4 regions of the Gordonia terrae genome follow, and region 4 is predicted to be linked to each of the others. Evidence: riboswitches for the same ligand, from Rfam matches in the RefSeq annotation. Region 4 holds a riboswitch; each other region holds the start of a gene.

Region 1 (7,828 bases), 1.5 Mb from region 4:
ACGGGGTCGGCGCCAGCATCATCGGCCGCGTCGGCGCGGACCGGGTGCGGGTGTATCCGGCGGTGTCCAGCGCAAGTCTGGCCTGTGCGCGCCTCGGCTGGGATCTCGCGACCGCCCGGATCGTCAGCGCGGTGCGGGCCGAGCCGAGCGTCGTGCTCGGCGAGGTCACCGACGGGGCTCGCGTGCTGGTACTGAGCCGCGACGAGACCACCCCCGCGGCCGTTGCGACGCTGCTCGTCGATGCCGGTTTCGGGTCTTCGACGATGACCGTTCTCGAACAACTCGGTGGCCCTGCCGAACAGATCGCCACCGACACCGCGGAGTCGTGGCGCCGTCGGGCCGGGGACGCCCTGAACATCATCGCCGTTGACTGTGTCGGCCCGCGCCGGACCCGATTGCCCGGCCGGCCGGACGATGCCTATGAGCACGACGGCCAGATCACCAAGTCGACGATTCGCGCCCTGACCGTGTGCGCGCTCGGCCCGGCCGGGGCACAGACCCTGTGGGACATCGGGTCCGGTTCCGGCAGCGTGGCGATCGAATGGTTGCGTGCCGACGACCGTGGGACGGTCGTCGCCTTCGAACGCGACTCCGAGCGTGCTGATCGGCTGCGCCGCAACGCCGCCCGCCACGGGGTGGCGCACCGGCTCACGGTGCGGGGGCCGGCTCCGGACGAACTCGTCGACGCACCGCGCCCCGACGCGGTCTTCATCGGCGGCGGACTCGACGAGGAGATCCTGTCGCTCGCCTGGGCGGCGCTCGCCGACCGCGGCCGGCTCGTCGTCAACGCGGTGACGGTCGAGAACCAGGCCCTCGTGACCCGGCGGCACGGCGAACTCGGGGGCACGTTGCGCCGACTGTCGGTCGAGACCGTGGCGCCCCTCGGCACGATGAGCACCTGGCGTCCGGCACTGCCGATCGTGCAGTGGGCGGTCGACAAACCGGCGCCGTCGACGCCCGACCCCGGGCCCGAACCCGCGGAGGCAGTCCGATGACCGTCTACTTCATCGGGGCCGGTCCCGGCGCGGCCGACCTCATCACCCTCCGGGGTGCGCGCCTGCTGGGGCAATGCGGCACCTGTGTCTACGCGGGATCGCTGGTGCCGCCGGAACTCCTGGCGCTGTGTCCCGACGGAGCCGAACTCGTCGACACCGCACGGATGCCGTTGCCGGAGATCATCGATGTCATCGCCGCCGCCGACGCGCGGGGTCATGACGTGGCGCGCCTGCACTCGGGTGACCTCAGCCTCTACTCGGCGCTGGCCGAGCAGCAGCGCGAACTGACCGCACGCGGTATCGATCACCGGATCGTGCCGGGTGTCCCGGCGTTCGCGGCGGCCGCGGCCGCTCTGGGCACCGAACTGACCGTCCCGGGCGTCGGCCAGAGCCTGTTGATCTCGCGGGTGTCGACACTGTCGACCGACATGCCGCCGGGGGAGGACCTCGCGAGTCTCGCCGCGACCGGGGTGACGCTCGCACTTCATCTCGCGGCACATCGCGCCGAGGAGATCGTGGCGGCGCTCGCCCCGCACTACGGCAGTGAATGCCCGACCGCGACAGTGGCGTTCGCGAGTCGCGCGAACGAGCAGATCGTACGGTGCCCGCTGCGCCGGTTGCCCGAGACACTGGACGCCGCCGACATCCGCAGGACCGCGGTCATCTTCGTCGGTCGTGTGCTGGACCCGGCGAGGTCCGAGGCCACCGACAGCTACCTGTACTCGCACGCGCGCATGACCAAGCTCCGCACCGACCGTGAGTCGCCGCGGTGACCGATCCCGGCACAACCGATTCGAGCCCGCCGGATGACGCTCGGCGCATCCTGATCCTCGGCGGGACGGGGGAGGCCCGGGCGTTGGCCTCGACCCTGAGCGAGTCCGGCATCGGATTCATCAGTTCCCTTGCGGGCCGGGTGAACGACCCCCGTCTGCCCGTCGGCCCGGTGCGCATCGGCGGATTCGGCGGATCCGATGGTCTCCGGGGCTGGTTGCAGAGCAACCGGATTCAGGCCGTGGTCGATGCCACCCACCCGTTCGCCGCGACCATCACCCGCAACGCGGCGCGAGCCACGGCCGACGCGGGGCTACCGCTGCTGCGTCTGCGCCGCGATCCGTGGGTGCCCGGCGACTCCGACACCTGGATCCGTGTGCCCGACCTGCCCTCTGCCGCACGAGAAGTGGCCGCCCGGGGCGGGCGGGTCTTCCTGACCACCGGACGTCAGGACGTCGGGGTCTTCGCGGGGATCGAGTCGGCGTGGTTCCTGATCCGGGTCGTCGACGCCCCGACCGGAGCGCTCCCGCCTCACCACGAGGTGGTGCGCTCGCGCGGGCCCTACGACCACGCGTCGGAGTCGAGGCTGTTGCGCGACAACGACATCGACATGCTGGTCACGAAGAACAGCGGCGGGCCGCTGACGTCGGCGAAGCTGGCGGCCGCCGCCGAACTCGGGATCGAGGTCATCATGGTCGACCGGCCCGCCGAGCCCGACTCGGCGGTCGTCTCAGAGGTCGGGGCCGCCCGGGACTGGCTCGAGGCGCTGCTCGGCTGACTCGTCGGCAGTCTGATCGGTGGTGTCCACCGGACGGTGGCTGCGTGGCGTGAACACGAGCGGGCCCGCTGCGCGCTGCACGACCCGGGTCGCCGACGACCCGATGATGATCATCGTGCGCATGTCCACGACGGCAGGGTCGAAGTCCGCGACCGTGGTGATGGTGAGCTGCTGCTCCGGACCGCCGACATCTCGCCCGAGCACCACGACGCGGTCGGGCGACACCGTCTGGGTGAGCGTGTGCTGCAGGGCGCCGACCTGCCAGGTGCGGCTCGCCGACCCCGGGTTGTAGATGGCGATGACCAGATCGGCGCCGAGCGCGGCACGGACGCGTCGTTCGATGACCGACCACGGCTTGAGCCTGTCGGAGAGCGAGATGACCGCGAAGTCGTGTCCGAGGGGCGCGCCGACCGCTGCGGCGACCGCGGTGGCCGCGGTGACGCCGGGCACCACGCGGACGGGCACCTCGTGCCACCGCGGTTGCGCGGCAACCTCGGCGACTGCGGCGGCCATCGCGAACACGCCGGGATCACCGGAGGAGACGACGGCGACACGCGCGCCGCGTCGGGCGAGGTCGAGGGCGAATTCGGCGCGTTCGGCCTCCACCCGGTTGTCGCTGGCATGCACGCGCTGGCCCGGGCGGGGGGTGACGCGCTTGAGGTAGGTGGTGTATCCGACGAGGTCGGTGGCCGTGGCCAGCTCGGTGCGCACCTCCGGGGTGGTCCAGCTGTCGTGGCCCGGGCCGAGCCCGACGACGACGAGCTCACCGGGCACGGGTTCCGGCTCGAACCTCGGATTGTTGCGGCGTCCCGGGACGACGAGGATCGAGAAGTAGGGCACCTCCGCGGGATTCACGTCGGCGGCCGGGAGCACCCGTTCGACCGTCGTGGAGGCGCGCTCGACGTAGTACGCCTCGTCGAGACGCCCGGCCTCGCGGAGCGCATCACGCACCCGCTCGAAGGTCCGGCCGAGTTTCATCACGACGATCGCGTCCCCGGAACGGAAACGGAAGAGCAGCTCCGACGTCGACGCCGTACCCGGAACCACCGTGAGGGTCTCTTCGCCCTCGACGAGCGGGACTCCGGTGGCCGCCGACGCCGCGCTCACCGAGGTCACGCCGGGCACGATCTCGGCGTCGAAGTGCGGCGACAGCCGCTTGTGCATGTGCATGTACGAGCTGTAGAAGAGCGGATCGCCCTCGGCGAGGAGGACGACGTCACGCCCGGCCCGCAGGTGCACCGCGAGACGTTCGGCGCTCTCGGTGTAGAAGTCGTCGAGTGCGCCCTGGTAGCCGCCGGGGTGGTCAGTCGTCTCGGTGGTGACCGGGTACATCAGACGTTCCTCGGTCTGGCCCTCGCGCAGGTACGGCTCGGCGACCGACCTCGCGATGCTGTTGCCGTGGCGCGCAGAGTGATACGCGATCACATCCGCGGTGGTGATGAGGCGGGCGGCCTTGACCGTCATCAGTTCGCTGTCGCCCGGGCCGAGCCCGATGCCGTAGAGCGTGCCCTGACCCGACGTCTGTCCGGCGGCCGAGCTGTCCGAGTGCATGGGGGCCATCGTCATTCCTTCGGGGTCGCGAGCGCGTTGACCGCGGCCGCGGTGATCGCCGACCCGCCGCGCCGGCCCGTGACCGTGATGAACTCGAGGTCGTCGCGCTCGGCCAGGGCCGCGCAGGATTCGACCGCGCCGACGAAACCGACGGGTGCGCCGACGATCGCGGCGGGACGGGGCGCACCGTCGTCGATCATGTCGAGCAGCGTGAACAGTGCGGTCGGCGCGTTGCCGATCGCGACCACCGCACCTTCCAGGCGGGGCAACCAGAACTCCAGTGCGGCAGCGGTTCTCGTGGTCCCCAGCTGCTCGGCAAGAGTCGGGAGAGTGGGTTCGGACAGGTGGCAGAGCACCTCGTTGTCCGCGGGGAGGCGTTTGCGGGTGATGCCGGAGGCCACCATGTTGGCGTCGCAGAGGATCGGGGCGCCGGCCTCCAGCGCGCCGCGCGCGGCCGCCACGACACCGGGCGTCGCGATCACGTCGCGCGTCAGGTCGGTCTGGCCGCATGCATGGATCATCCGGACGACCACGGTCGCGACGTCGGGCGCGAACGCAGAGAGGTCGGACTCGGCGCGGATCGTGGCGAAGGACTGACGGTAGATCGCGGCGCCGTCTCGTAGGTACTCGGTCATGGTGCTGACGAGCCTAACGGCGCCGCCGTTCGTATCCGCCGTCGGGCGTGGCCTCCACCGAGAGGTGGGATTCGGCCGGCGATCCGCAGCCACGGGCGCAACCGACCCAGTGCTCGCGTTCGTCGACGGGGTCGCCGGCCTGCACACGGGCCATCAGGTCGTCCCGGACCGGGGCGTGGGCGGACGCGCACCCGGGCGCTCCGACGCAGCAGCTGACGGACGCCCAGGGCGACGCGGCGTCGAAGATCAGGCCCATCGGTGCGAGCACGCGGACGACCGTCTCGGCCACGCCCTCCCCTAGATCGCAGAGCAGGATCTCGCGGTCGGGCGTGAACACGATCGGCGCCTGGACCGCCGCGATGAACTCCGCCAGCCGGGCCGGCAACCGACCGAGTTCGACGACCGCGCCGAGCAGGACCGCGCCGTCGTCCTGGTCGAACCAGCCGACGATCGGCTCGCCGGGGGCGCTCGGCGTGGTGTCCGGGTCGTTGTCGATCACCGGGTCGAGACCCGACGCGACGAGGTCGGTGAGTCGACGCCGGGCGTCGGTGTCGAGGTCGCGGACCCGCCACGCGCCGGGAACGACCTGACCCAGGCCCGCTGCCACCGCGATCAGCGCGCGAACGATCGCCTCCGAACCACTCGCCGACCCGACGGCGACCCCGCCGATGCTGATGTTCGCCGCTAGTGGCGTGCGGGCCCGGATCACCGCGCACGCATCCGGGCGTCGGGCGGCGATGTCACCGCGGCCGTCGTCGATCCCGAACAGGAACCGGCCGGACAAGGAGGCCGCGGCCGGGTCGGCGCGTAGGGCGTCGTCGAGGGCGGCGGCGAGCGGACGCGCGTCGGCGATGCCGCCGATACGACCGGTCAGTGGGCTGAGCTCGATGTTGCGCACCTTGTCATGGGTGCTGCTCGGCGCGAGCCCGGCCGCGACGACCGCCTCGGCGACGGCCTCGACGTCGGTGATCCCGCGCAGCTGGAGGTTGCCGCGCACCGTCAGCTCCAGGTGTCCGTCGGCATGGTCGGCGGCCGCCCGGGCGAGCTCCTCCAGCTGATCCGGACGGATCCGCCCGCCCGGCAGCCGGACCCGGGCCAGTGCGCCGTCGGCCGCCGGATGCGTGTCGAAGACCCCAGGGCAACGGTCGGCGGCGGCCCGGGCTGGCTGGTTCATCCCACCAGCCTACGACCGGCGGGTGCGGTGGCCGTAGGCTGAACGCACCGCGAGCGGGCTGAAGCCGGTGCGATTCCGGCGCGGTCGCGCCACTGTGATCGGGGAGCCGGGATCGACCGGCCATCCGGGAGTCAGACCAGTCCCTCGCACTGCACCCGCCACCCACGGCACCGACACGCACCCGGGCGCGACAACCCGGCGAGGAGACACGATGATCCTGCTGCTCTCGACCTCGGACACCGATCTGCTCACGGCCTCGGCGGCCCATGAGGAGAACGCACCGTCGGGCAGTGCTCCGACGGAGGCGTCGGTGTCCTACCGCGGCGCAAACCCCTCTCGCATCCTGGTCGAGGACATCCCGCGACTCGCCGCCGACGCCGATCTCATCGTCGTACGCATCCTGGGCGGAGTGCGCGCGTGGGAGGACGGGCTCGCGGCGGTCGAGGCGACCGGCAAGCCCCTGGTCGTGTGCTCCGGCGAGCAGCAGCCCGACCCCGACCTGATGGCGCACTCCACCGTGCCGTCCGGTGTCGCCGCGCAGGCCCACGACTACCTCGCGGCCGGCGGCGTCGCGAACCTCGTGAACCTGCACCACTTCTTGTCCGACACCGTCCTGCTGACCGGCAACGGTTTCGAACTCCCGCAGCAGACGCCCGCGTGGGGCGTGCTGGAACGGACGCCTACTCCGCTCCCTGAGGTCCGAGGAGCGCACGCCGAGCCTTCTCCGCTCCCTGAGGTGCGAGGAGCGCAAGCGACGAGCCACGAAGGGCCCGACGCCCCCACGATCGCCGTGCTCTACTACCGCGCCCAGCACCTGGCGGGCAACACCCGCTACATCGCCGCGCTCTGCGACGCCATCGAGGCGAAGGGCGCGCGAGCGCTGCCGATCTTCTGCGCGTCGCTGCGGACCGCCCCCGACGACCTCCTCGAGATGCTCGGTACCGCCGACGCCCTGGTGGTCACCGTGCTCGCCGCGGGCGGCGCCACCCCGGCCACCGCGTCGGCCGGTGGCGACGACGAGGCGTGGAACATCGAACGGCTGGCCGCCCTGGACATCCCGATCCTGCAGGGTCTCTGCCTCACCGGGTCCCGCGCGGACTGGGAGGACAGCGACGACGGCCTGTCGCCGCTCGACGTCGCCACCCAGGTGGCGGTGCCCGAGTTCGACGGTCGGATCATCACCGTGCCGTTCTCCTTCAAGGAGTTCGACGACGACGGATTGCCCTGGTACCAGCCGGATCTCGAGCGCTGTGCCCGGGTGGCAGGCATCGCCACCGCGCACGCCCGGTTGCGTCGGACACCGGCCGCGGACAAGCGGATCGCGGTCATGCTGTCGGCCTACCCGACCAAGCACGCCCGGATCGGCAACGCCGTCGGACTCGACACCCCGCGCAGCCTCCTGCGCCTGCTCGATGCGATGCGCGCGGCCGGGTACGACATCGGACCGGAGTCCGGCCCGGACGCGATCCCCGGTCTCGCCGAGGACGATTCGGATGCGCTGATCCACCAGATCATCGCCACCGGCGGCCAGGATGCCGACTGGCTCACCGAGGAGACCCTCGCCGCCAACCCGATCCGCCTGTCGGCGCGCGATTACCGAGCGTGGTTCGACACCCTGCCCGAGGGACTGCGCTCGGCGGTCACCGAGCACTGGGGTCCGGCTCCGGGTGACCTGTTCGTCGACCGCACGCACAATCCCGACGGCGACATCGTCATCGCGGCACTGACCTTCGGCAACGTCGCGATCATGGTGCAGCCGCCGCGCGGCTTCGGCGAGAACCCGGTCGCGATCTACCACGACCCCGACCTCCCGCCGTCGCATCACTACCTCGCGTCGTACCGGTGGATTGCTGCGCACGACACCGGCTTCGGCGCCGACGCGATCGTGCACGTCGGCAAGCACGGCAACCTGGAATGGCTGCCC
Region 2 (7,828 bases), 140 kb from region 4:
GTCTGCCGTGACGCCGCGCACGACGACGCGTGGGCCGGCGTCGTCGACGAATCGGGCCGCGGGCGCCACCGCCGCCGGAACATGCGATGCAGGCAACTCGTCGGCCTGGTACTCGCCGGTGATCCGCCCGCCGTCGAGCATCACGACTCGATCGACGATACGCGAGATACGGTGCAGGTCATGGGTGATGACGATGACCGTGCGTCCACTGCGGAGACGGTCCAACACCCCGACCAGTTCGTCCGCCGTGGCCGCGTCCAGACCGCTCGTCGGCTCGTCGAGGACGAGCACGCCCGGGGAGCCGAGGAGGGCGATCGCGAGCAGAACCCGTTGTTGCTGGCCGCCGGACAGCTGCGCCGGATACCTGCGGAGGAACTCGCGGTCCGTCGGCAATCCGAGTTCGGCGAGCAGGATCTCGATGTCCCGGGCACGACGCGACCGGTGGGCGCGTCGGACTTCTCGGAGGGCCGAACCGATCCGCATGGACGGGTTGAGCGAGGTACCGGGGTCCTGCGGTACGTATCCGAGCCGTCGACCGCCGTCGGCGGGAGCCTGCACACGCACGGTCCCGGCGGTGACGAATCCGGGTGGCAGCGCGTCGACGAGAGCGAGTGCCGTCGTGGTCTTTCCGGCACCGGAGGGTCCGACGACGGCCAGGGTCTCGCCACGGCGGACCTCGAGAGCGTCGATCGCGACGAGCGGGGTGCCATCAGGTGCCGCCACCGTGAGCCCCGACACCGATATCGGGTTCCCGGCCGTGGCATCCGGACGGCCCAGCGGCCGCCGGACACGTTGTCGCGGACCACGAGGTGAGGGCTCGGGGGGTTCGGACAACCGGTCGACGAGCAGGTTCACCGCCACGACCAGCGCTGCGATGCATACGGCAGGCACGACGACCGGCCAGGGGGTCAACGCCATCCCGCCCTTGTTCTCGGTGACCATCAACGCCCAGTCCGGCTGTGGCTGAGTCACTCCGAGACCGAGGAAGCTGCCCGCGGTGACGAGCGCGATGGTTCCCGAGACCCGTATCCCGGCGTCGGCCAGCAACACCGGCCGCAGGTTCGGCAGTACCTGGGCCACCGCGATCCATCGCAGTGTCTCGCCGCGGGCGATCGCGGCTTCGACGAAACCCGCGTCCATGAGTTCGATCGTCGCCGTCCGCACGATCTTCGCCACCCATGGCACCGTCGCGACTCCGACGGTGAGGCACACCGCGACCGGGCCCTTCCCCATCGTCGTCGCGATGACCACGAGCAGGAGAAACCATGGCAGGACGGTGATCGCGTCGACCGGGCGCATCACCCAGCCGTCGAGCCGGCGTGACATTCCCGCGGTGACTCCGAGGAGAACGCCGACGACGTACGACACCGACAGCGCGACCGCGGTCATCAGTATTAGCCGGTGACCACCGTGTAGAACGCGTGACAGGACGTCGCGTCCGACGAAATCGGTTCCGAGCCAATGGTTCGACGACGGTGTCTCGAACGGCACCGAGGCGATCGCGGTCGGCGAGAACGGTGCGACGAACGGCCCGAGGACAATGACGATCACGAGGACGCCCAACACCGCAGCGGGGCCGACGAGCCGTCGACAGCGCGTGCTCATGACCGGCTGCGTCCGATGACACCCCGTGCGGCCGGCGACGAGCCGAGCGCCACGAGGTCGGCGAGGAGATACACGAGCAGCCCGTACGCGGCCAACAGCACCGCCACCGACTGCACGAAGATCAGATCGCGTCCGGAGATGGCCCGCAGGAGTTCGTGCGCCACACCCGGATACGCGAACACGACTTCGATGACCGCGATACCGCCGACGAGCCCGACGACGGCTCCCGCCAGCGGTTGCACCGACGCGGAGATCGCGTTGGGCGCCGCATGACGCACGACGAGCCGGAATTCGCCGACCCCGTTCGCCCGCGCCGCCGAGATGTACGGCGCGCGCATCGCTTCCGTCATCCGGGCGCGGACGAGTCGCACCGGATGCGGTGCCAGCCCGATGAGCAGGCACAGCACCGGTAGCACCAGCACCTCCGGACGGTCGAGCGCCGATGTGCCCGTCGGTACGAGCGACACCGCGGGCAGCACCCCCATCCCGATCGCCACCCAGGCAATCAGTACGACACCGACCACGAACGCGGGGACGGATTCCGCCGCGAGCGCCGCAGTACTGAGCAACCGGTCCCAGCGCGAACCCGGCCGTGCGCCGGCGGCGACGCCGATCGCCAGCGCCGCCGGGACCAGGACGACGACGGTGACGATCGCGAGGATCACCGAGTTCGCGAGTCGCCCGTCGAGGATCTCGGCGACCGGACGGCCCGAGAGTTGCGACACGCCGAGGTCCCCGGTGAGGAAACCGCCTGCCCAGTCGAGGAACCGTACGACTGCCGGACGATCGAGTCCCAGTTCCGCGCGCAGAGCGGCCACCTGAGCCGGATCCGGTTGGCCCGCGGCTCCTCTCGACAACCGGGTCGTGGCGGCATCACCCGGGAGCAGTTCGAAGAGCACGAAGATCGACACCGCAACGACAGCGAGCACGGCCAACGCCCCGGCCAACCGGCCCGCGACATACCGCAACACGACGAGTCCCCTAGCGCTGCTGGAGCCAGGTGCCCGTGAAGGAGGCCCACTGCCCGGTGCCGGGCACCCCGTCGGTGATGCCCTGCACGGTGTTGCGGACGCCCGTCGGCTGCAGGGCGAAACTGTGGATGAGGTAACCGCTGTCGTTCCAGAGTTCGTCCTGCAGTTCCCGGTACAACTCACCACGGCGAGCCGGGTCCATCTCGGCGCGAGCCTGGGCGAAGGTGGCATCCCACGCAGGACGACGCCAGGCGGTCGCGTTGGCCGGGGCGTCCGAGGTGAGGGTCTGCCCGTAGAAGTAGTCCAGACTGTAGTTCCACCAACCGGACTGGGTGAGGGGCTTTGACCCGACGACCTGGGAGAAGTAGGTGTCGCCCGGCTCGACAGCGAGGTTGACGGTGATCCCGGCGGCCTTGGCCTGCTCGGCGAAGAGGGTCGCCGAGGCCAACTGGCCGGGACTGACGTCCGCGGTGTGCAGGGTGACGACGAGGTTCTCCTTGCCCGCCTCTCGGAGCAGGCGGCGAGCCCGTTCCGGGTCGTACGCGCGTTGCGGCATGTCGGCGTAGAACGGTGCGCCCTTGCCGTACAGGTCGTTGCCGACCTCGGCGAACCCGTAATACACCTTGTCGACCATCGCCTGCCGGTCCACCGACAGCTTGAGGGCCTCCCGTACTCGCGGATCGTCGAACGGCGCGAGGTCGGTACGCATCGTGAACGAGCTCATCGTGCCCACCGGCGGCGTCACGAGGTAGACGTCGGACTGCGATCGCAGGATGTTGCCCTGCGCCGGCGAGAGTTCGTAGACGACGTCGGCCTCCTGCGAGCCGAACGCGTTGAATCTGGCGTCGGCTTCGGCGACCTGGAGGATCTCCAGCCCGTCGAGGTGGGGCCGCTGATCCCAGTGGTTCTCGTTGCGGGTCAACACCGACCGGTCGCCCGGCGACCACGACTCCAGAACGAACGGGCCGGTCCCCACGGGAAGCGACGACGGCGTGAATTCCGTCGTACCGTCCTTGATCACGTAGACGTACCAACCGGCGAGCACCGAACCGAAGTCGGCGACGGGTTCTCTCATCGACACCACGACGGCGTGATCGCCGTCGGGCCTGGTGCGGGACAGGTCGATGATGTCGAGGTCACCGGCCGACGGTTTCTCCTCGTCGAGCATGCGCTCGAGACTCCACATGACATCGCGAGACGTGAACGGCGAACCGTCACTGAACTCGACGCCCCGGCGCAGCGCCATCCGCCACTGCGAGCCGTCGGCGTTGGGTTCCAGCGACTCGGCGAGCCGATAGTCGAGGGTGAGGTCGTTGTTGTAGTCGACGAGGTGATCCCACACCGCCTTGGACAGTGCGCCACCCGCCGAGTGGCCGACGACGTGCGGGTCGAGGACATCGGCGGTCGCCGAGGTGCCCGCGAAGACGACGCGCAACGTGCCGCCGGGGACCGGGGTACCGCCGCTCGGAGCGCCTGCCGGGCTCGGCCGGTCGGCACAACCGGCGAGCAGGCCCACCGCGCCGAGACCGGCGAGGCCGGCGATCCCACCGGCTCCGCGTAGCAGCCGGCGTCGGGTCAATTCGGGAGCTGCGTGCGCAGCTGTCGATCTTGAATTTTTCATGTCCATCCTCGTGGGTCGCGAAGACGCAAGCGATCTGGCTTCCCGATCGAGGTCGGGTCACAGTTGCGGGACAGCCCCGGATTCGCACCGGGTTCCCTTGCGTCCCGGTCATCGTACGGAGTGGCCAATCACGACATCGCATGCGGCGTGCGGTGGATGATCTCCGGAACTTACAAGCAGTCCGGACTGTTTGTGCTATCGTCGTCGATGTGACCGAGCCCACCCGAGCCCCGCGCCGACGCACGCAGGCCGAACGCACCGCGACCACGCGTGCGCTCATCCTCGACGCGACCGTCGACGCCCTGGTCGACGTCGGCTACGCCGCCACCACGACGCAGGAGGTCAACCGCCGGGCAGGTATCTCCCGCGGCGCTCTCCTGCATCACTTCCCCACCCGGGAATCACTGGTGGTCGCCGCGGTCGGACACCTGGTCGAGCGTCGGCTGGCAGAGATCCTGTCGCGGCCCCGGACGGGTCACGAGGGACTCGAGATACTCATCGAGGCGTTCAGCGGCCCGCTGTTCGACGCCGCTCTCGAGCTGTGGGTCGCCGCCCGCTGCGACGTCGGATTGCGAACCGCGATCATCCCGCTGGAACAGCAGGTGTCCGACGCACTCGCCGTCGGTTGTGCCGAGTTGTTCGGTGACCGGTACACCGCCGCGGAACTCGAACTCTCCATCGAACTCGCACGCGGATTGGCGGTGTCGCGCATCCTGCGCTCACCCGACGCCGACCGCGCGCTGCTCGACCACCTCCTGCCCGTATGGAAGGAACTCCTGACCCATGACTGAACCCAGTCCGACTCTCCCGCAGCAGAACACGCTGCCCCGGCGCGTGGACGTCCTCGTCGTCGGCGTCGGGTTCGGCGGTCTCGCCGCCCTGCATCGTCTTCGCACGGATCATCCGCAGCTGCAGACGCTGGCCATCGAACGTGGCGACGGCGCGGGTGGGGTCTGGCGCGAGAACGACTACCCGGGCGCGGCCTGCGACGTCCCGACGTCGCTGTACTCCCTGTCCTTCGCCCCCAACCCGGACTGGTCCAACACCTACGGTCGCCGCCACGAGATCCACCAGTATCTGCGTTCGGTCGCAGCCGATTTCGCCGACCAGATCCGTTACAACTGTGCACTCACATCGGCTCACTGGGACGGCGCGGCGCAGGAATGGATCGTGGTCACAACGGATGGCGAGATCCGCTGCCGCTACCTGGTCGCGGCGCCGGGAGCGCTGTCCGAGCCGGGTCTGCCACCGGTCGCCGGCGCCGATGAGTTCACCGGCACCGTGTTCCACTCCGCTCAGTGGGACCACTCCCACGACCTCCGCGGACGTCGCGTCGCGATCGTCGGCACCGGCGCGTCGGCGATCCAGATCGTGCCCGAGATCGTTGACGAGGTCGGACATCTCACGGTCTTCCAGCGCACTCCCGCTTGGGTCGTGCCGCGTCTGGACCGCACCATCGGCTCCCTCGAACGCGCACTCTATCGCCGCGTCCCCGGTGTCCACCGGCTCGTCCGGCGGATGGTGTGGACCTATCGCGAGGCCTACGTCCTGATGATGGCCCGCAACCCCAAACTGCTCCCGATCGCCAAGACCATCGCGCTGGCGCAGCTGCGGATCCAGGTCCGTGACGGCGACCTGCGCCGTCGGCTCACCCCCGACTACACCATCGGTTGCAAGCGGATGCTGTTGACCAACAAATGGTTCCCCGCATTGCAGCGCGACAATGCAACGGTGACCGGCGCGATCACCCGCCTCACCGCACGCGGCGCCGTCGACGACCAGGGCCGCGAACACGAGGTCGACACGGTCGTGTTCGCGACCGGGTTCACACCCACCGAACCGCCGATCGCGTCGGCGATCACCGGACGCGACGGGCGCACCCTGGCCCAGGCGTGGGCGGGATCGCCGCGCGCCTACCGCGGCGTCGAGATCCACGGCTTCCCCAACCTGTTCTTCCTGTACGGCCCCAACACCAATCTGGGTCACAGCTCGATCGTGCTCATGCTGGAACCGCAGGCGTACTACATGAGCAAGGCACTCTCCGAGCTGTCCCGCAGCGGCCGTTCGACCTTCGAGGTCACCGACACCGCCCAGGACCGGTACAACGCCGACCTCGATCCCGAACTCGAACGCACCGTATGGAATTCGGGCGGATGCTCGAGCTGGTATCTCGACTCCACCGGACGAAACTCGGTGATGTGGCCGAAGTTCACGAGCGACTTCCGCCGGATGATGTCGTCGTTCGACCCGGCCGATCACCGATTCGACGCCGCGATCCCACCCGCGGCCGCCACCGACGCAACCGAACCCGACACCGAGAGGACCGTCGCACCGTGAGTTCGACCCCAGACCATTACGACGCCATCGTCATCGGCTCCGGTTTCGGCGGTTCGGTTGCGGCCCTGCGTCTCACCGAAAAGGGCTACCGGGTCGCGGTTGTCGAGTCCGGACGGCGTTTCTCCGACGGCGACCTGCCCAAGACGAGCTGGCGCCTCAAGGACTACGTCTGGGCGCCCGCGCTGGGACTGTTCGGCGTACAGCGCATGCACCTACTGCGCGACGTGCTCGTGATGGCCGGTGCCGGCGTCGGCGGCGGATCGCTGAACTACGCGAACACCCTGTACCGGCCGCTGCCCGCCTTCTTCGACGATCCGCACTGGGGGTCGATCACCGACTGGGCGTCCGAGCTCGACCCGTACTACGACCAGGCGTCGCGAATGCTCGGTGTGACCACGTACCCGAAGGTGACGCCGGCCGACCGCGTGATCCGCAAGGTCGCCGAGGAGATGGGGGTCGGCGACACCTTTGTCCACACCCCCGTCGGCGTGTTCTTCGGTGAGGCAGGCAAGACCGTCGAGGACCCCTTCTTCGGTGGCGCCGGTCCGGCACGCACCGGTTGCACCGACTGCGGCGCCTGTATGACGGGATGCCCGGTGGGGGCGAAGAACACGCTCGTCAAGAACTATCTGTACCTGGCCGAGCAGGCCGGCGCGCACATCATCCCGATGACGACCGTCGACACCGTCCGTCCCCGTTCGGGCGACGGGTACGTCGTGGAGGCGCACCGGTCGGGTCGCCGCTGGTCGCGCCGCGGGCGCCGCACGTTCACCGCCGATCACGTGGTGTTCGCCGCCGGCACGTACGGCACCAACAAGCTCCTGCTGGACATGCAGCAGGGCGGACACCTGCCCGGGCTGTCGTCGCGCCTGGGCAAGGTGGTCCGCACCAACTCCGAGGCGGTACTGGCCGCCACCGCGCGCGACCTCGAGACCGACTACACCGAGGGTGTGGCGATCACGTCGTCGTTCCATCCCAACGAACACACGCACATCGAGCCGGTGCGATACGGCAAGGGCAGCAACCTGATCGGATTGTTGCAGGCGATTCTCGTCGACGGTGGTGGTCCGCTGCCCCGGCTGCTGCAGGCGCTGATCGAGATGGTCCGCCACCCGGTGATCACGATGCGCGGCCTCTCCGTACGGCGCTGGTCGGAGCGCACCATCATCGCGCTCGTCATGCAGAGTGCCGACAATTCGCTCGAACTGTTCTCCCGGCGAGGCCGTTTCGGCCCGATGCTGCGTAGCAGGCAGGGCGACGGCGATCCACCGCCCACGTGGATCCCGGAGGGACA
Region 3 (7,828 bases), 750 kb from region 4:
AAGACCCGCGGGCTCACCCTGGCCGTGATCGCCTTGATGACACCACCTTTGCCCGCCGTGTCCCGGCCCTCGAAGACGATGCAGACCTTCGCCCCGGTCGCACGGACCCATTCCTGCATGGCGACCAACTCGGCGTGCAGCGGTTCGAGATGCTTGCGGTACTTCTTGCCCGACATCGGGCCCGACGGGCCGTCGTGATCCGGGCCTCGGAGTTGACCCGAGGACGATGAGAAATCAGGCATGGCCGTACGCTCCCGTGGCTGGACCGAATGACTAACTGGTCATTCTGTGCCACGTCCGAGACATCCGCGCGGTAACCGACGAAGACGACGCGCAATTGTCGTGGCCGGTACGGGGCACACCGTCGCATGCTCGATCGTGACCAATCGTTTCCCCGATGAGCCGGCAGCCGCAAAGGTTTTCCCGCAGAATGTGCCAATGGCTCGGGTTGAGGAGATGCTCGAAGTCGAACAGGTGATTCGTCGCCTGATCGCACGGTTTCCGGTTATGACTGTCGATGACATCAACGCTCGTGTGCGCGCCATTCACGGACGGTTCGCCGACTGCAAGGTCAGGATTTTCGTGCCGTTGCTGATCGAAAAGGCGGCTCGACGCGACATCGAGGACTTCCTGGCACAGCCGGACCACCTGACGCTTGTGTCGCCGACGCCCGGTACCACGCCGCGGGCGCCCGAGGTGCGCGCCGACGAGGTCGCCTGAACCCGGCCCGATCGTGTCGGCATGGTCCGACACGACCGGGCCTGTTCGTCAGCCCCGCAGCAGCCCCTTGGCGACATGGGTCACCTGGATCTCGTTGCTCCCCGCGTAGATCATGAGCGACTTGGCATCGCGCGCAAGCTGTTCCACGCGGTACTCGGCCATGTAACCGTTGCCGCCGAACAACTGCACCGCCTCCATCGCGACGTCGGTGGCCGCCTTGGACGAGTACAGCTTCATCGCCGACGCCTCGGACAAGCTCAGCGGCTTGCCCGCCCTGCCCCGCTCGAGGGCACTGAAGAGCATGTTCTGGACGTTGATGCGCGCGACCTCCATCTCGGCCAGCTTGAGCTGGATGAGCTGGAACTGTGCGATCTCCTGGCCCCACAGCTTGCGGTTCTTCGCGTAGTCGATCGAAAGCCGTTGCGCCTCGTTGATGATGCCCAGCGAGAGGGCGGCGATCCCGACCCGCTCCGCGGTGAAACCGGCCTTGGCGCCTTCGGATCCGCGCGCGTCCGAACCGGTGTCCTCGGTCTCGCCGAGCAGTCGGTCCTTGCCGACGCGCACGTTGTCGAAGAACAGCTCGCCCGTCGGCGAACTCATCATGCCCATCTTCTTGAACGGCTTACCCTGGGTGAGCCCCGGCATACCCTTGTCCAGCACGAACGACAGCACCTTGCGGTCGCGCATCGGCGTTCCGCTGCCGTCGTCGAGCTTGGCGAACACGACGATGGTGTCGGCGTAGGGGCCGTTCGTGATGAAGGTCTTCTGCCCGTTGAGGATGTAGTCGTCACCGTCACGACGAACCGTGGTCTTCATGCCGCCGAGCGCATCCGACCCGGAGTCGGGTTCGGTGATCGCCCAGGCGCCGACCTTCTCCATGGTCACCAACTCGGGCAGCCAGCGCTTCTTCTGCGCGAGCGTGCCCTTGCCGCGGATGGTCGAGGCGGTCAGCCCCATGCTCACTCCCAGCGACGCGACGAGGCCCAGACACACACCCGCGAGCTCGATGTTGACCATCATGAACATCGATCCGCCCATGCCGCCGCCATCGCCGGAGGACTTCTTCTTCTCGCCCTTGGCTTCTGCCTCGAGCTCCTTCTCGAGCGCATCCTTGGCCATGGCATCGACACCGAAGCTCGACAACAGCTTGCGGGTGATGTCGTACGGCGGCAGGACGCCGGACTCGAGTTCGTCGAGATGGGGCCGGATCTCCTTGTCGATGAACGCCCGCAAGGCGTCCCGAACCATCAGATCTTCATCGGACCACTCGAACATCGTCACACTCCCAGACCGGTGTCCGCCCGGGGCGAACATGTTTCAGTTTTGTCGTCCCCAACTGTGTCAGGAGTCACTGCCGATGTCTAGGTACGCCGTCGCGAATCTGTTCCTATCAGGTGTTTGCGCAGGTGTAGATGGTCGCCGGGCGGACCTCGTGGGCGAAGAACCGCTCCACGCCCGGGCACAGCAGGGCCTGGGCCACCGGCATCGCCACCACCACCCAACGGTCGGCGAGCCCGGAGCGGCCGTCGCGCCAGAGATGGACGCGGCCGACGAAATCCGCAAGGCTCTCGCCCCCGTGTGGCCGGGCACCGGGATCGGCGAACCACGCGCCGAGCTCGACGGGATCGATCTCCTCCGGAGTGCGGCCTGCCCACGCTCCGACGTCCAGCGTCCGCAGGGCGTCGTCGACGAGGGCGTCGGAGGCACCCAGGAGTTCGGCGGTCTCCCGGGTCGCGATCTCCGGACCACAACTGCCGACCGTGCGCGTGGAAGTCGCGGCCAGGCGGAGCACGTCCCGGCGGCCCCGCTCGTCCAGAACCTGATCACCGCCGAATCGCACCGACCGATTGGGGCCGGTGCGACCGGCGGTGATGATCTGCATGCGCGAAACGATCGCCGCCTCAGTGCTGGGCGGCGACCGCCGGGGCGCGGTCGGCGGTACGCGAGCGCGCCATCGCCCCCAGCAGCAGGGCGAACACCACGGTGAGAACCGTCCACAGGATCACCTGGTTGGCGATGGCGTAGACCCGGAAGTCCCCGATCACGTCACCGGGGAAGCCCGGGAACACGATCTGACCGGCGTCGTTGCGAACCGGCTCGGGGACCTCGGCGAAGGACGGCAGGAACGCGAGCACGATCGCTACGCCGGCCAGGTAGGCGGCGACAGCGGCGACGGCCGAGACGAATCCGCCGATCCGCGGACGCAGCCACAACGCCAGGACCACGGCCGCGATGGCCAGGATCACCGACGCCACACTGATGGTGAGGAAGGCTCCGGTTCTCTCGCCGATGGTGTCGTCGTCGCCGACGGCGGGCGGATTCGCCGGGTAGGCGAAGAACGGCACGGCGAACACGGCGACGAAACCGATCGCGCCGAGCACACCCGCGACCGCGCGCGGGTCGGTCGCGGGATGGCGACTGCCGAGATGACTCCAGAGCACCGTGAACGCCACCGCGAAGAACGCACCCATGCACACCGCGAACACGACGTTGCCGACACCGGCGCCGAGGTTCTCCTGCATGGCCCGCGTGAACAGCTCGCCGCCCTCACCGTGCGTGTGGCCACCCGGTTCGGCGGCGTGGGCCAGTGCCTCCTCGGCCTCCGAGCGGGCGCCTTCGTAGTCGATGGCCTTGGCGACGACCGGTTCGAGGTAGAACCGGGCGAACACGAACGAGACGATTCCGGCGATCAGACCTGCGAGCAGGCCGGCGCCGATGAATTTCTTCTCCATATGTACTTGGCTTCCTGTGGGATACGGCCGGTCAGGCCGGCTCAGTGGCAGGGGAAGCCGAGGAAGTGGCGTGCGTCGTGCACGAACTCGTGGACGTGGGTGTCGGAGCCGAAGACGGACACGACGCCCTGGTCGTACCCGAGGAAGTAGTAGGCGAGACCCGCCAGGAGCACGGTCAGGCTGAGCCAGAGGGCTGCACTCGCGACCGACAGGTTCGGTACGGGCAGGGCACGGGCCGGGGCGGCCTGTACGGCTGCAACAGTGCGGGGAGCTGTCATGGTGGGGTCCTTTCGCCGATCTCGCGTCGGAGATGTCGTGGTGTAGCAGTCCGGAGGACTGCTACACGCCGGCACGGCATCCTGACTCACGTCACCCCGTCACCATCGACCGCGTCGATATGTCGACACGTCGACCGCGTCGACATATCTACGGTGTCGATATGGGCAGCGTTCACAGTGGCGCGACCGTTCCGGACTCTCACCGGATTCCCCGCACAGGCGTGGGATGACTCTATACCGCGTTCTGTCGTACGCGTGAGACATAGTGGAGAGATGCCCCGCGCTTCGGTGCTCGACCGCTTCACCGCCCCCACCCGACGGTGGTTCTCCGGCGCCTTCACCGCTCCCACCGCCGCGCAGAAGGGTGCGTGGACGTCGATCGCCGACGGCTCGCACACCTTGGTCATCGCCCCCACCGGATCGGGCAAGACCCTCGCCGCGTTCCTGTGGGCCCTCGACCGCCTCGCCGCCGACCCGGACTCGCGGCCCGCCGGCACCAAGGTCCTCTACATCTCGCCGCTCAAGGCATTGGCCGTCGACGTCGAACGCAACCTGCGGGCCCCGCTGACCGGCATCACGCGGGCGGCTCAGGAGCTCAACCTGCCCGAACCGAACATCACCGTCGGCGTCCGGTCCGGTGACACCTCCGCCGCGGACCGCCGCGCACTGGTCAAGACACCGCCCGACATCCTGATCACGACGCCGGAGTCGCTGTATCTGATGCTCACGTCGGCCGCGCGAGAGAGCCTCACCGGCGTCCAGGCCGTCATCGTCGACGAGGTGCACGCGGTCGCCGCCACCAAGCGCGGTACGCACCTCGCGCTGACCCTCGAACGACTCGACGAGCTGCTCGAGAAGCCCGCGCAGCGGATCGGGTTGTCGGCGACCGTCCGGCCGCCGGAGGTGGTGGCGGGGTTCCTGTCCGGCGCCGCGCCGTGTCAGGTGGTCAAGCCCAAGGCCGACAAGACGTTCGACCTCCGCGTCGATGTCCCGGTCGAGGACATGGCCAACATCCCACCCCCGGTGTCCGATGCCGACCCCGCCGCACTCGACGACGCGTTCTCCCCGACCGCCGGGTCGCTGTGGCCGTACGTCGAGGCCTCGATCGTCGACCAGATCGAGGCCAACCGGGCGACGATCGTGTTCGCCAACTCCCGGCGCCTCGCCGAGAAACTCACCGCCCGGCTCAACGAGATCCACGCCGAACGCCACGGGCAGCCGGCCGAACCGACCGGCAATCCGTCGGTCGCCGGCGGCGCCCCCGCGTTCGTCATGGGCAGCGGCGCGAGCTCGGGCGCCGAACCCGTCCTGGCCCGCGCGCATCACGGCTCGGTCAGCAAGGAGCAGCGCGCCCAGATCGAGGACGACCTGAAGGCCGGGCGCCTGTCCTGCGTCGTCGCGACCAGCTCCCTCGAACTCGGCATCGACATGGGCGCGGTCGACCTCGTGATCCAGGTGGAGTCCCCGCCGTCGGTGGCCAGCGGGCTGCAGCGCATCGGCCGCGCCGGCCACCAGGTCGGCGAGATCAGCCAGGGCATCCTGTACCCGAAGCACCGCACCGATCTCCTGCACTGCACCGTGACGGTGAGCCGCATGCTCGACGGGGCGATCGAGGAGATCAAGGTCCCGCAGAATCCCCTCGACATCCTCGCCCAGCAGACCATCGCGGCCGCCGCGGTCGACGACCTCGAGGTCGACCACTGGTACGAGGTGATTCGCCGCGCGGCGCCCTATCGCGAACTGGGCCGGGGCGTCTTCGACGCGACCCTCGACCTGATCGCGGGTCGTTTTCCGTCGGACGAGTTCGCCGAACTGCGCCCGCGGGTGAACTGGGACCGCGACGCCGGGGTGATCACCGGCCGGCGCGGAGCGCAGCGGCTCGCGGTCACCTCGGGCGGTTCCATCCCCGACCGCGGCCTCTTCGGTGTGTTCATGGTCGGCGAGAAGGCAACGCGCGTCGGCGAACTCGACGAGGAGATGGTCTACGAGTCGCGTGTCGGCGACGTCTTCGCACTCGGCGCGACCAGCTGGCGGATCGAGGACATCACCCACGACCGCGTCCTGGTCTCCCCCGCGTTCGGTCAGCCGGGCCGGTTGCCGTTCTGGATCGGCGACGCGATCGGACGCCCCGCCGAACTCGGCGCCGCGATCGGTGCGTTCACCGGTGCGATCGCCGACCCCGGCAAGCTCGACGACCATGCCGCACGCCTCGGCCTCACCGACAACGCCCGCACCAACCTCGAGACCCTCATCGCCGAGCAGCGGGAGTCGACCGGACACCTCCCCACCGACCGCACCCTGGTGGTCGAGCGGTTCCGTGACGAGCTCGGCGACTGGCGGGTGATCCTGCACTCCCCCTACGGTTTACGTGTCCACGCACCCTGGGCGAGCGCGATCTCGCAGCGCCTGCTGGAGACCCTGGGCATCGAGGGTGCCACCACGGCCTCCGACGACGGGATCATCCTGCGCATGCCCGACACCGACGACGCCCCGCCCGGCGCCGACGTGTTCCTCCTCGACCCGGACGAGGTCGAGCAGCTCGTGACCGACGGTCTCGCGGATTCGTCGATGTTCGCCTCCCGGTTCCGCGAATGCGCCGCTCGCGCACTGTTGTTGCCGCGACGCGACCCCGGACGGCGCGCTCCGCTGTGGCAGCAGCGCCAGCGCAGCGCCCAACTGCTGTCCGTCGCCTCCAAGTTCCCCGACTTCCCGATCGTGCTCGAGGCCGTCCGCGAGTGCCTGCAGGACGTCTACGACCTCCCCGCCCTCCTCGATCTGCTGACCCGCATCCGCACACGCCGCATCCGGGTCGTGGAGACCGAGACACAGAGCCCGTCACCGTTCGCCGCATCGTTGTTGTTCGGCTACGTCGGGGCGTTCATGTACGCCGACGACGCCCCGCTCGCCGAGCGCCGGGCGGCCGCGCTCTCGCTCGACACCAGCCTGCTGGCACAACTCCTCGGTCGCGTCGACCTCCGCGAACTCCTCGATCCGGCCGTCATCGCCGACGTGATCGCCCGTCTCCAACGCCTGTCTCCCGAACGCCAGGCCCGCGACGCCGAGGATGTCGTCGACCTGCTGCGGTGGCTGGGACCCCTCACCACCCAGGAGGTCGAGGCCCGGTACCGCGGCGACGAGCCGGCGACCGATGTCCTCGCCGAGCTGCACCGCAGCGGCCAGATCATCTCGGTGAACCACAACTCGCGCGCGCTGTGGGCCGCAATCGACGACACCGCGCGGTTGCGGGATGCGTTGGGAGTCCCTGCACCGCTGGGTATCCCGGCGGCCTTTCTCGAACCGGTCCCCGATCCGGTCGGGGACCTGATCGGCCGGTATGCCCGTACCCACGGGCCGTTCAGCGTGCCCGAGGCCTCCGCGGCGCTGGGCATCGCGACCGGGGTCGTGCGCGACACCCTGAACCGCCTGGCCTCGGAACGACGCGTCGTCGAGGGCGATTTCCTGCCGGAGGGTGGCGACACCACTCCGCGGGAGGGCCAGTGGTGCCACACCGACGTGCTGGGGCAGATCCGACGCGGCTCCCTCGCGGCGAGCCGCGCCGAGGTCGCTCCGGTCGGCACCGACGTCCTCACCCGTTTTCTCCTCGACTGGCAGCACGCCTCGCCCGGGACCCGATTGCGCGGCGTGGACGGGGTCGCGACCGTCATCGACCAGCTCGCCGGATTCCCGCTCCCGGCGTCGGCATGGGAGTCACTGGTCCTGCCCGCGCGGGTCTCCGACTACGCGCCGCCGATGCTCGACGAACTGCTCAGCGCCGGCGAGGTGATCTGGTCGGGGCACGGCCGGATCGGCAACTCCGACGGGTGGGTCGCGCTGCATCCGGCCGACGTCGCCGTCCTCACGCTGCCCGACGCCGACGAGATCGACACGACCCCGGTGCACGACGGGGTCACGGCCGCACTCGAACCCGGCGGCGCACTGCGCTTCCCACAGATCGCCGCCGACATCAGCACCGGCACCACGACGCCTGCCGCCGACATCGAGACCGCTCTGTGGGACCTGGTGTGGGCGGGACAGGTCAGCAACGACAGCTTCGCGCCCGTCCGGGCCCTCCTGCAGCCACGACGAAACCCGTCCGCC
Region 4 (7,828 bases):
CGTAGGCGAGGACGAACGTCGAGTTGCTCGCCACGTCGACGGTCACATCGTTGGCGGCCGTGATCGCCACGAACAGCTGCACGTAGGTGCGCAATCCACGCTTGCCGGGTTCACCGATGGCGATCTGGCGGCTGATCGGCGTGACCTTCTTACGCGCGGCCGGATCGTGGGCGCGGGCCACGGCCAGGTCTATCGACGATGCCGTGGCGAGCCGTTGGGCCGCCTGCATGAAGGTCTCGGCCTCGTGCTCGTTGTCGGTGTTCTCCGCCTGACGGAGAAGGGCGGAGATCCGGGTGAGCAGCTTGTCGTCGCGCATATGTTTCAGACTATCCAGCGGCCCGATCGGTTCCATCGGACCGCGAATTGCCTCGAGACGACGTCTCGGCGACGCGCAAGAGCAGGGCGCAGGCGGCGATCAGGACCCCGACCCACAGCCCGGCGACACCCCAGTGTCGTTCGGCGAATCCACCGCACACCGCGCCGAGCACGAACACCGGCCACATCCAGAACACCTCGAGCCACGCCCACGGCCGGTCGGTGCCCAGCGACGCGACCAGTTGTTGCGCGGACTTCACCAGCGTGCCGGTGACATAGGTCAGTCCGCCCTGCACGGTCGACGTGTGCGACAGCGCCGAGTTGATCGCACCGGTGGCCACCGCGACGACGATCATCCCGGCGGTCGGCGACGCGGTGAGTGCGACGACGGTGCCGGCGAGAAGCGCGCCGGTCACCGCCCCGAGAATCCACACCGGAGCGTGGTTCCCGCCCCAGCGGCTGATCGCCGCACCCCCGGCAGCACCACTGAAGAACGCGACCACGAGTCCGGCGACGAGAGCGATGGTCGACCACCGGCCCGCCGCGGCCGAGGCACCCATGATGGTGGAGTTGCCCGACATGAAGGCGACGAAGCTGCCCTTGAGCACGAAGAACGCGATGGCGTCGATCAAGCCGGCCACGAACAGCAGCGCGGCCGCGATCGCGATGTCCGGGTGTGCGCTGCTCAGAAACCTGTCGAGTCGGGCCGCCATGAGCACGAATCTAACGCCTGCATGTCCGGCGGCAGGCGCACGCCGACCGCGACGTCGTCAGGCTCTGGTCGCGCTCAGCGCTTCTCGCAGGCGATACCGTCCTTGTCGCGGTCGCTCTCGGTGTTCGCGTCGTACAGGTCGTCGTCGACGGTGAAGTTCGTGACCGGCGTACCCGACGTGGAGTCGACGGCGCCCGTCTGGCCGACACCGTGCGGATAGTCGGCGTTGAGTTCTGAGCAGTTGGCGTAATCGGTTGCCGCCGAGGCGGGCGCCGCCACCATCAGCGGAGCGACCGTCATGGACGCCGCGGCCAGGAATCCGAGAACCATCTTTCGCGAGCAACGCATCGTGCTTGACCTTCTTCTGTGTGTCCCCCGACACCTCATCGTGACGAGGTGACATTACGGAGTCAGGTCGTCGAACAGCGCGCGCATCGCGAAGATTGGTCCGGCCGACGGACACGTCGGGCGAGATCACCCTGTCATTTGACAATGCGTATTGGTACAGTCCGCCCAGGCCACACACCGACAGCGGGGGAACGATGATCAGGAACGACGTCGAGTTCGACTCGTCCGGGACGACATGCCGGGCCTGGTGGTACCGGCCCGAGGGAACCACACCGGCGCCGGTCATCGTGATGGCACACGGGCTCGGTGCGGTCCGGCGGATGCGACTCGACGCGTTCGCCGAGCGCTTCACCGCGGCGGGCTACTCGTGCCTGGTGTTCGACTACCGTCACTTCGGCGACAGCGACGGCGAACCGCGACAGCTCCTGTCCATCCGGCGCCAGCTCGACGACTGGGCCGCGGCGATCGCCTTCGCACGAACTCTCGCCGGCGTCGACACCTCACGAATAGTGCTGTGGGGCACCTCCTTCGGCGGCGGACACGTGCTCGTCGCCGGCAAACGCGACGGCCGGGTGGCAGCGGTGATCTCCCAGTGCCCATTCACCAGCGGACCTGCGTCGACCGCAGCCCTGGGCGTGGTGTCCGGGGCGAAGGTGACCGTTCGGGCACTCGCGGATCTGGCCGGATCCGCACTGCGCAGGCCGCCGGTCATGGTCGGCCTGGCCGGCGAACCGGGATCGGCGGCGCTGATGACCGCACCGGACGCGGTGTCGGGATATCTCCCACTGGTTCCCGACGGTCTCGAACTGCCCAACGAGGTGGCCGCGCGGGTCGGACTGACCATTCCGTTGCACTCACCCGGCCGGGCATTGAAAGATCTCGACTGCCCGACCCTGCTGTGCGTGTGCGACGGGGACACGGTGGCACCGGCACGCTCGACGATCGCCTACGCGCGGCGCGCACCCGGAGCCCGGGTCATCCGATACCCGGTCGGGCACTTCGACATCTACATCGGCGAGGACTTCGAGAAGGTCGTCGCCGACCAGCTGCAGTTCCTGCGCACCACCGTGCCGACCTGACCCCGACTACAGCCCGAACCGGGCCTGCATCCCCCGCAGCGTCTCCGCCGACGCGAGCAGACCGGCTCGCTCCGCATCCGAGAGCGGGACGTCGAGCCGGGTCTGGGCGCCGCCGCGGTCGACGACGGTCGGCAGCGAGAGACACACTCCGTCGAGCCCTTCGATCCCGTCGGTCCGCGTCGACACCGGCAGCACCCGGTGCTCGTTGTTCAGGATCGCCTCGACGATGCGCGTCGACGCCAGACCGATCGCATAGTTCGTGGCCCCCTTGCCCTCGATGATGGTGTAGGCGGCATGCACGACCTCGTGGTGGATGCGTTCGCGTGCAACCACATTCAGCGCCGGACGACCGGGCAGCGGGGTCCACGACGTCAGCGGCACCCCACCGATCGTCGCCGAGCTCCACAGCGGGATCTCGGTGTCGCCGTGCTCGCCGGCGATGTAGGAGTGCACGCTCTGCACCGCGACACCGCAATGCTGCGCGATGAGGAAACGCAGCCGGGACGAGTCGAGCACGGTGCCCGAGCCGAAGATTCGGCTGGGCGACAATCCGCTGATCTGCTGGGCGGCGTAGGTGACGACGTCGACCGGATTGGTGACCATCACGTAGATCGCATTCGGGGCCACCTCGAGCACCCCCGGGAGGATGGCGCGCGTCAGACCGATTGTGGCCTCGGCCAATTCGAGACGGGACTGACCCGGCTTCTGCTTCGCACCGGCGGTGAAGACGACGACGTCGGCGTCCGCGCACACCGACACGTCGTCGGAGCCGATGATGTCGGCACGAGGGACGAACTCGAGGCCGTGGGACATGTCGAGCACCTCGGCGGTCACCTTCGCGGCGTTGATGTCGAGGAGCGCGATGGTCCGTGCAACACCCCGGATGAGCGAGGAGTAGGCGATCGCGGTGCCCACCGCACCCGCCCCGATGATGGCCAGCTTCGTGTCTCGTACGTCCATCGGTTCACCGTTTCCGCGTCGGGTTCATCGATCGTCGGCATCCAGCGTAGGTCCTCGCACGGCCGCTGTCCGGGGACGCACGCCGACCGCCCACCGATCCGCTGGACGGTGTTGATAGCGTGTGCGGCGAGAACGGTCACACCCGCACACGTGGGTGTCAGGGAATCCGGTGCGAATCCGGGACTGGCGCGCAGCGGTATGGGGGACGGAACCGGCACACAGCCACTGGGGCGACCCGGGAAGGCGCCGGCTCCGGACGAACCCGAGTCCGAATACCGGCCGCTCTCGCTCGAGTCCACCGTGTATCTCGCGCACAGATACCCAGACCCTAAGGCAGTACAGTCCGTGTCCCGTCGTATCGACGGCACGACCGAGATCGCCACCGCCCCGCCGGTACGGCGACTCCCGTCGACGCCGCTAGCCGCAGTTCTGCTCGTCCTCACGCTCCTCAGCATCGCCCTGGCCACCGCGTTCGGCGCCGAGACCATCCCCGTCGGCGACGTCTGGCACACCGTCGCCGGCCGCCTGACCGGCGCCGAGACCGATTCCGCGCACGCGGTGATCATCTGGGATCTCCGGCTGCCGCGGTCCGTCCTGGCCGCGCTCGTCGGTGCCGGGCTCGCACTGGCCGGCGCTCTCATGCAGGCCCTGGTCCGCAACCCCCTCGCCGAGCCGTACCTGCTCGGCGTGTCCGCCGGCGCGGCGGTCGGGGCCACCGCCGTCATGACCCTCGGCGTGCTGGCCGGCCTCGGGGTGTGGGCACTCTCCGGCGGCGCGCTCCTCGGCGCGCTCGCGGCCACCGTCACGGTGTACCTCGTCGCCCGCGCCCAGGGCGGGTTGACCGCGCTGCGACTCATCCTGTCCGGCGTCGTGTTGTCCTCGGCGTTCATGGCGTTGTCGTCGCTCCTCGTGTTCACCGCCGCGGATCCCCACGCCGCCGACAACGTGATGTTCTGGATGCTCGGCAGCGTCGCCGGCGCCACCTGGGCGAAGGTGCAGATCGCCGGGGTGGTCGTGCTGGTCACCATCGTGGCGATGCTCGCCATCCACTCCTGGCTCGACGCCTACGCGGCCGGCACCGACACCGCGACGTCGCTGGGTGTACCGGTACGCGCGATGCGTAACGCGCTCTTCGGGATCCAGGGCGTCCTGGTGGGCGTGCTCGTCGCGGTGGCGGGTGGGATCGGCTTCGTCGGTCTGATCGTCCCGCACGCCGCCCGGCTGCTCGTCGGCGCCACCCACCGCGCGATGCTGCCGGTGGCGGTCTGCGGCGGCGCACTGTTCCTGGTGTGGGTCGACGTCATCTCGCGGGTCGCGGCCGCGCCTCGGGAGATGCCTTTGGGCATCGTCACCGGGTTGATCGGCGCGCCGATCTTCCTGTTCCTCATGGGTCGACGCCAGTATGTGTTCGGCGGCGGCTCATGACCAATCCACCACCGATCCGCTCGATGGCGTTGCGCGCGAACGCACTCGCGTGTCGACGGGGCGGCCGCGTCGTCCTGCGCGATGTCGATCTCGACGTCCCGGCGGGCACCCGACTGGCCATCGTCGGCCCCAACGGTTCCGGCAAGACCACCCTGTTGCGCACGCTGTGTGGGCTCGAACGTCCCGTCGCCGGCACCATCGACGTGGGTGGCGAGGACCTGCATCGACTCCCGTCGCGGCAGCGGGCCCGCTCGATAGCGGTGGTGGGCCAGGAGGAACAGCCCTCGGCCGAACTGACCGTCGCCGAGGCGGTCGGCCTGGGCCGGACCCCCTACCGATCGGCCTGGTCCACCGGGGACGCCGACGACTCGACGGTGGTCGGCGCGGTGCTCGCGCAGGTCGGCCTCGACGGCTGGGGCGCCCGCTCGTGCACCCACCTGTCCGGTGGCGAGCGGCATCGCGTCGTCCTCGCCCGTGCACTCGCACAGCAGACCCCGATCCTGGTGCTCGACGAACCCACCAATCATCTGGACGCGGCCTGGCGCCTGCGGCTGATGAAGATCCTCGACGAACTCGACGCCACCGTGCTGGCAGCGATGCACGACCTCGACCTCGTCCTGCGCCACTTCGATTGTGTCGCAGTGGTGTCCGACGGCGGCGTGGTCGCCCAGGGCCGACCCGTCGACGTGCTGACGCCGGATCTGCTGGCGGCCGTCTTCGAGGTGTCCGGGACCGTTGTCACCCACCCGGCGACGGGCCTGCCACACCTCCTGCTGAACTCCCCCAACACTTCTGCTCCCCGAGCTCTGACGACAGACACCCTGTGAGAGGACATCCCTTGAGTACGCGCACCTCCCGAGTCCACCCGACCGCCGCCGTCCTGGTCGCCGCACTGACCCTTGGCGCGGTTGCCGCATGCTCGACCGACAGCACCGCGGCCACCGAAGACACTGTGACGGTGGCCAATTGCGGAGCCGACGTCGATTTCCCCCAGCCGCTCGACCGGCTGTTCGTCAACGACGGTGGCATGATCGCGATCGCCCTGGCGGCGGGCGCCCGCGACAACATGGTGGCGGTCAGTGCGCTCGCCCGCGACAAAGATGTTCTCCGGCTCGAGTACGGACCTCAGGTGGACACCCTGAACGAGGTCGCGGCCGAGCGTCCCACGCTCGAGAACATCGTCGCCGCGAAGCCCCAGGTGCTCTATGCCGGATACAACTACGGCATGAGCGAGTCCCGCGGGATCACGCCGGAGATCCTCGCATCCCACGGCATCGACGTCTACCAGCTGTCCGAGGCGTGCCGGCAGGTCGAGGGTGAGGCGCAGCGCGGCACCATGGACCCATGGGTCGCGCTCGACACCGACCTGCGCAACATCGGCACCATCACCGGCAACCCGGACCAGGGCGCCGCCGCGGCCGACGAGGTCGCCGACCGCCTCGAGAAGCTCCGCGCCGCACCGCAACCCGCCGACAAGCCCACGGTCTTCGTCTTCGACAGCGTCTCCGACACCATCTTCTCCTCCGGGTCCTACGGCGGCCCGCAGGGCATCATCGACGCCGCGGGCGCCCGCAACGCGACCGAGGACATCGACGACACGTGGACCGCCGTCAGCTGGGAACGGCTCACCACCGCGGACCCCGACGTCATCGTGTTCGTGGACTACCCCGGTCAGACGGTCGAAGAGAAGATCGCCGCGCTGCGGTCCAACCCGGCCAGCCGCAATCTCAAGGCGGTACGCGAGAACCGATTCGTGAACCTGCCGTACGCGATGTGGGTGTCGAGCCCGCTGAACATCGACGCCGCCGAGATCATGCGCAACGTCCTCGAGAACCACGGCCTCGCACCGGAATCCGGAATCACCCCGAGCCTCGACGTCGCGCAGCTGGACCTCGGGGGCAACAACTGGCTGCAGTGAGTCGCCGAACGCTCGTAGAGCACGCGGGCGGCGGCGATTGTCGTGCCGCCGCCCCTGGGGGATCCAGTGCGCCCACCGTCGAAGTTCGCAACACCTGACTGGATTCGTACCCCTACCATGAGGCACCGACAACTCTTGTCCGACGAATACCGTTGCACAACAGAGCTTTAGAGGTTGCGATGTAGCCGTGTCGGTGTACACTCGAACGTACATTCGCAGCAACGGTTCTCGGGGGGTGGCCATGTCTGACGAATCAGCCACGCCGAAACCGCGAGCCGTCGAACTCGTCACCGAGTTGCATGCGATCCTCGACGAACTGCAGACCGTGGACCTGGCGCCATGTACCGACGCCGAGTTGACTGACGTGGCAGCCGAGACCGAACGCGCCATCGCGCGACTGACCGTCGCCGGTGACCGGCAGATCGATCAGGCCGAGGCCCGCGACCTCCCCCGCAAGACCGGCTGCCGAACGCTCATGCAGTTCATGACCCACCGGCTGCGAGTCTCCAACCCTGTGCGGCGTCGTAAGCAGATGGACGCCACCGCCCACCGGACCAGCCTCGGCGGCGAGGTCCTCCCACCCGAATACCCCTGCCTCGCTGAGGCGTTCGCTGCGGGAGCGGTTGGCTCTGCACACGTGCAGGCCGCCCTCGATGTCCTCGACCAGATCCCCCACGCCGTCGAGCATGATGTGAAAGTCGCTGCCGAGCGTCAGATGGCCGAGATCGCCGCCGACCACACGCCTGCCGACATCACGCAACTCGGTGCGCGGTTGCTCGCCCACCTCGACCCCGACGGCACCCTGGCCCACGACACCGACCGGAAACGGCGCCGCAACCTGTGGATCGGACGCCAACGCGCCGACGGCACCGCCACCATCTCCGGCACCCTCACCCCCGAACTCGCCGCCCGGCTGACGATGATGTTCGCCGTTTGGGGCAAGCCGGGACTCAACAACCTAGACGACCCGGATTCGCCCCGCGGGCCGGCGGGAGCTGTCGATCCCGACGCCGTGGCGCTCGCGGCCGATCGTGATGGGCGCACCCTCGCGCAGACCAATCACGATGCGCT

Evidence for each region. A riboswitch is a leader RNA that binds a small molecule or an ion and turns the genes downstream of it on or off. The one in region 4 is predicted to bind cobalamin.
Region 1: linked by a shared signal. The riboswitch ahead of cobN (cobaltochelatase subunit CobN) and the one ahead of BCM27_RS05960 (FecCD family ABC transporter permease) in region 4 are both predicted to bind cobalamin.
Region 2: linked by a shared signal. The riboswitch ahead of BCM27_RS06550 (ABC transporter substrate-binding protein) and the one ahead of BCM27_RS05960 (FecCD family ABC transporter permease) in region 4 are both predicted to bind cobalamin.
Region 3: linked by a shared signal. The riboswitch ahead of BCM27_RS09305 (CbtB domain-containing protein) and the one ahead of BCM27_RS05960 (FecCD family ABC transporter permease) in region 4 are both predicted to bind cobalamin.

The regions. Positions count from the first base shown of each region.
Region 1 is NZ_CP016594.1:2,806,811-2,814,638, forward strand. It holds gene BCM27_RS12720 (bifunctional cobalt-precorrin-7 (C(5))-methyltransferase/cobalt-precorrin-6B (C(15))-methyltransferase) at 1-995, shown strand, start outside; gene cobM (precorrin-4 C(11)-methyltransferase) at 992-1,768, shown strand; gene BCM27_RS12730 (cobalt-precorrin-6A reductase) at 1,765-2,544, shown strand; gene cobJ (precorrin-3B C(17)-methyltransferase) at 2,497-4,104, opposite strand; gene BCM27_RS12740 (precorrin-8X methylmutase) at 4,107-4,730, opposite strand; gene cobG (precorrin-3B synthase) at 4,744-5,904, opposite strand; cobalamin riboswitch at 5,908-6,043, shown strand; gene cobN (cobaltochelatase subunit CobN) at 6,116-7,828, shown strand, end outside.
Region 2 is NZ_CP016594.1:1,437,389-1,445,216, reverse strand. It holds gene BCM27_RS06560 (ABC transporter ATP-binding protein/permease) at 1-1,605, opposite strand, end outside; gene BCM27_RS06555 (ABC transporter permease) at 1,602-2,576, opposite strand; gene BCM27_RS06550 (ABC transporter substrate-binding protein) at 2,587-4,197, opposite strand; adenosylcobalamin (AdoCbl) riboswitch at 4,220-4,301, opposite strand; gene BCM27_RS06545 (TetR/AcrR family transcriptional regulator) at 4,407-4,988, shown strand; gene BCM27_RS06540 (flavin-containing monooxygenase) at 4,981-6,534, shown strand; gene BCM27_RS06535 (GMC family oxidoreductase N-terminal domain-containing protein) at 6,531-7,828, shown strand, end outside.
Region 3 is NZ_CP016594.1:2,047,269-2,055,096, reverse strand. It holds gene ppk2 (polyphosphate kinase 2) at 1-242, opposite strand, end outside; gene BCM27_RS25940 (three-helix bundle dimerization domain-containing protein) at 379-720, shown strand; gene BCM27_RS09320 (acyl-CoA dehydrogenase family protein) at 769-1,995, opposite strand; gene BCM27_RS09315 (histidine phosphatase family protein) at 2,111-2,602, opposite strand; gene BCM27_RS09310 (CbtA family protein) at 2,622-3,452, opposite strand; gene BCM27_RS09305 (CbtB domain-containing protein) at 3,494-3,730, opposite strand; cobalamin riboswitch at 3,806-3,942, opposite strand; gene BCM27_RS09300 (ATP-dependent helicase) at 4,004-7,828, shown strand, end outside.
Region 4 is NZ_CP016594.1:1,300,743-1,308,570, reverse strand. It holds gene BCM27_RS05985 (DUF2786 domain-containing protein) at 1-316, opposite strand, end outside; gene BCM27_RS05980 (YoaK family protein) at 327-1,028, opposite strand; gene BCM27_RS05975 (excalibur calcium-binding domain-containing protein) at 1,103-1,375, opposite strand; gene BCM27_RS05970 (alpha/beta hydrolase) at 1,570-2,454, shown strand; gene BCM27_RS05965 (L-lactate dehydrogenase) at 2,461-3,414, opposite strand; cobalamin riboswitch at 3,531-3,712, shown strand; gene BCM27_RS05960 (FecCD family ABC transporter permease) at 3,760-4,839, shown strand; gene BCM27_RS05955 (ABC transporter ATP-binding protein) at 4,863-5,666, shown strand; gene BCM27_RS05950 (ABC transporter substrate-binding protein) at 5,678-6,757, shown strand; gene BCM27_RS05945 (HNH endonuclease signature motif containing protein) at 6,999-7,828, shown strand, end outside.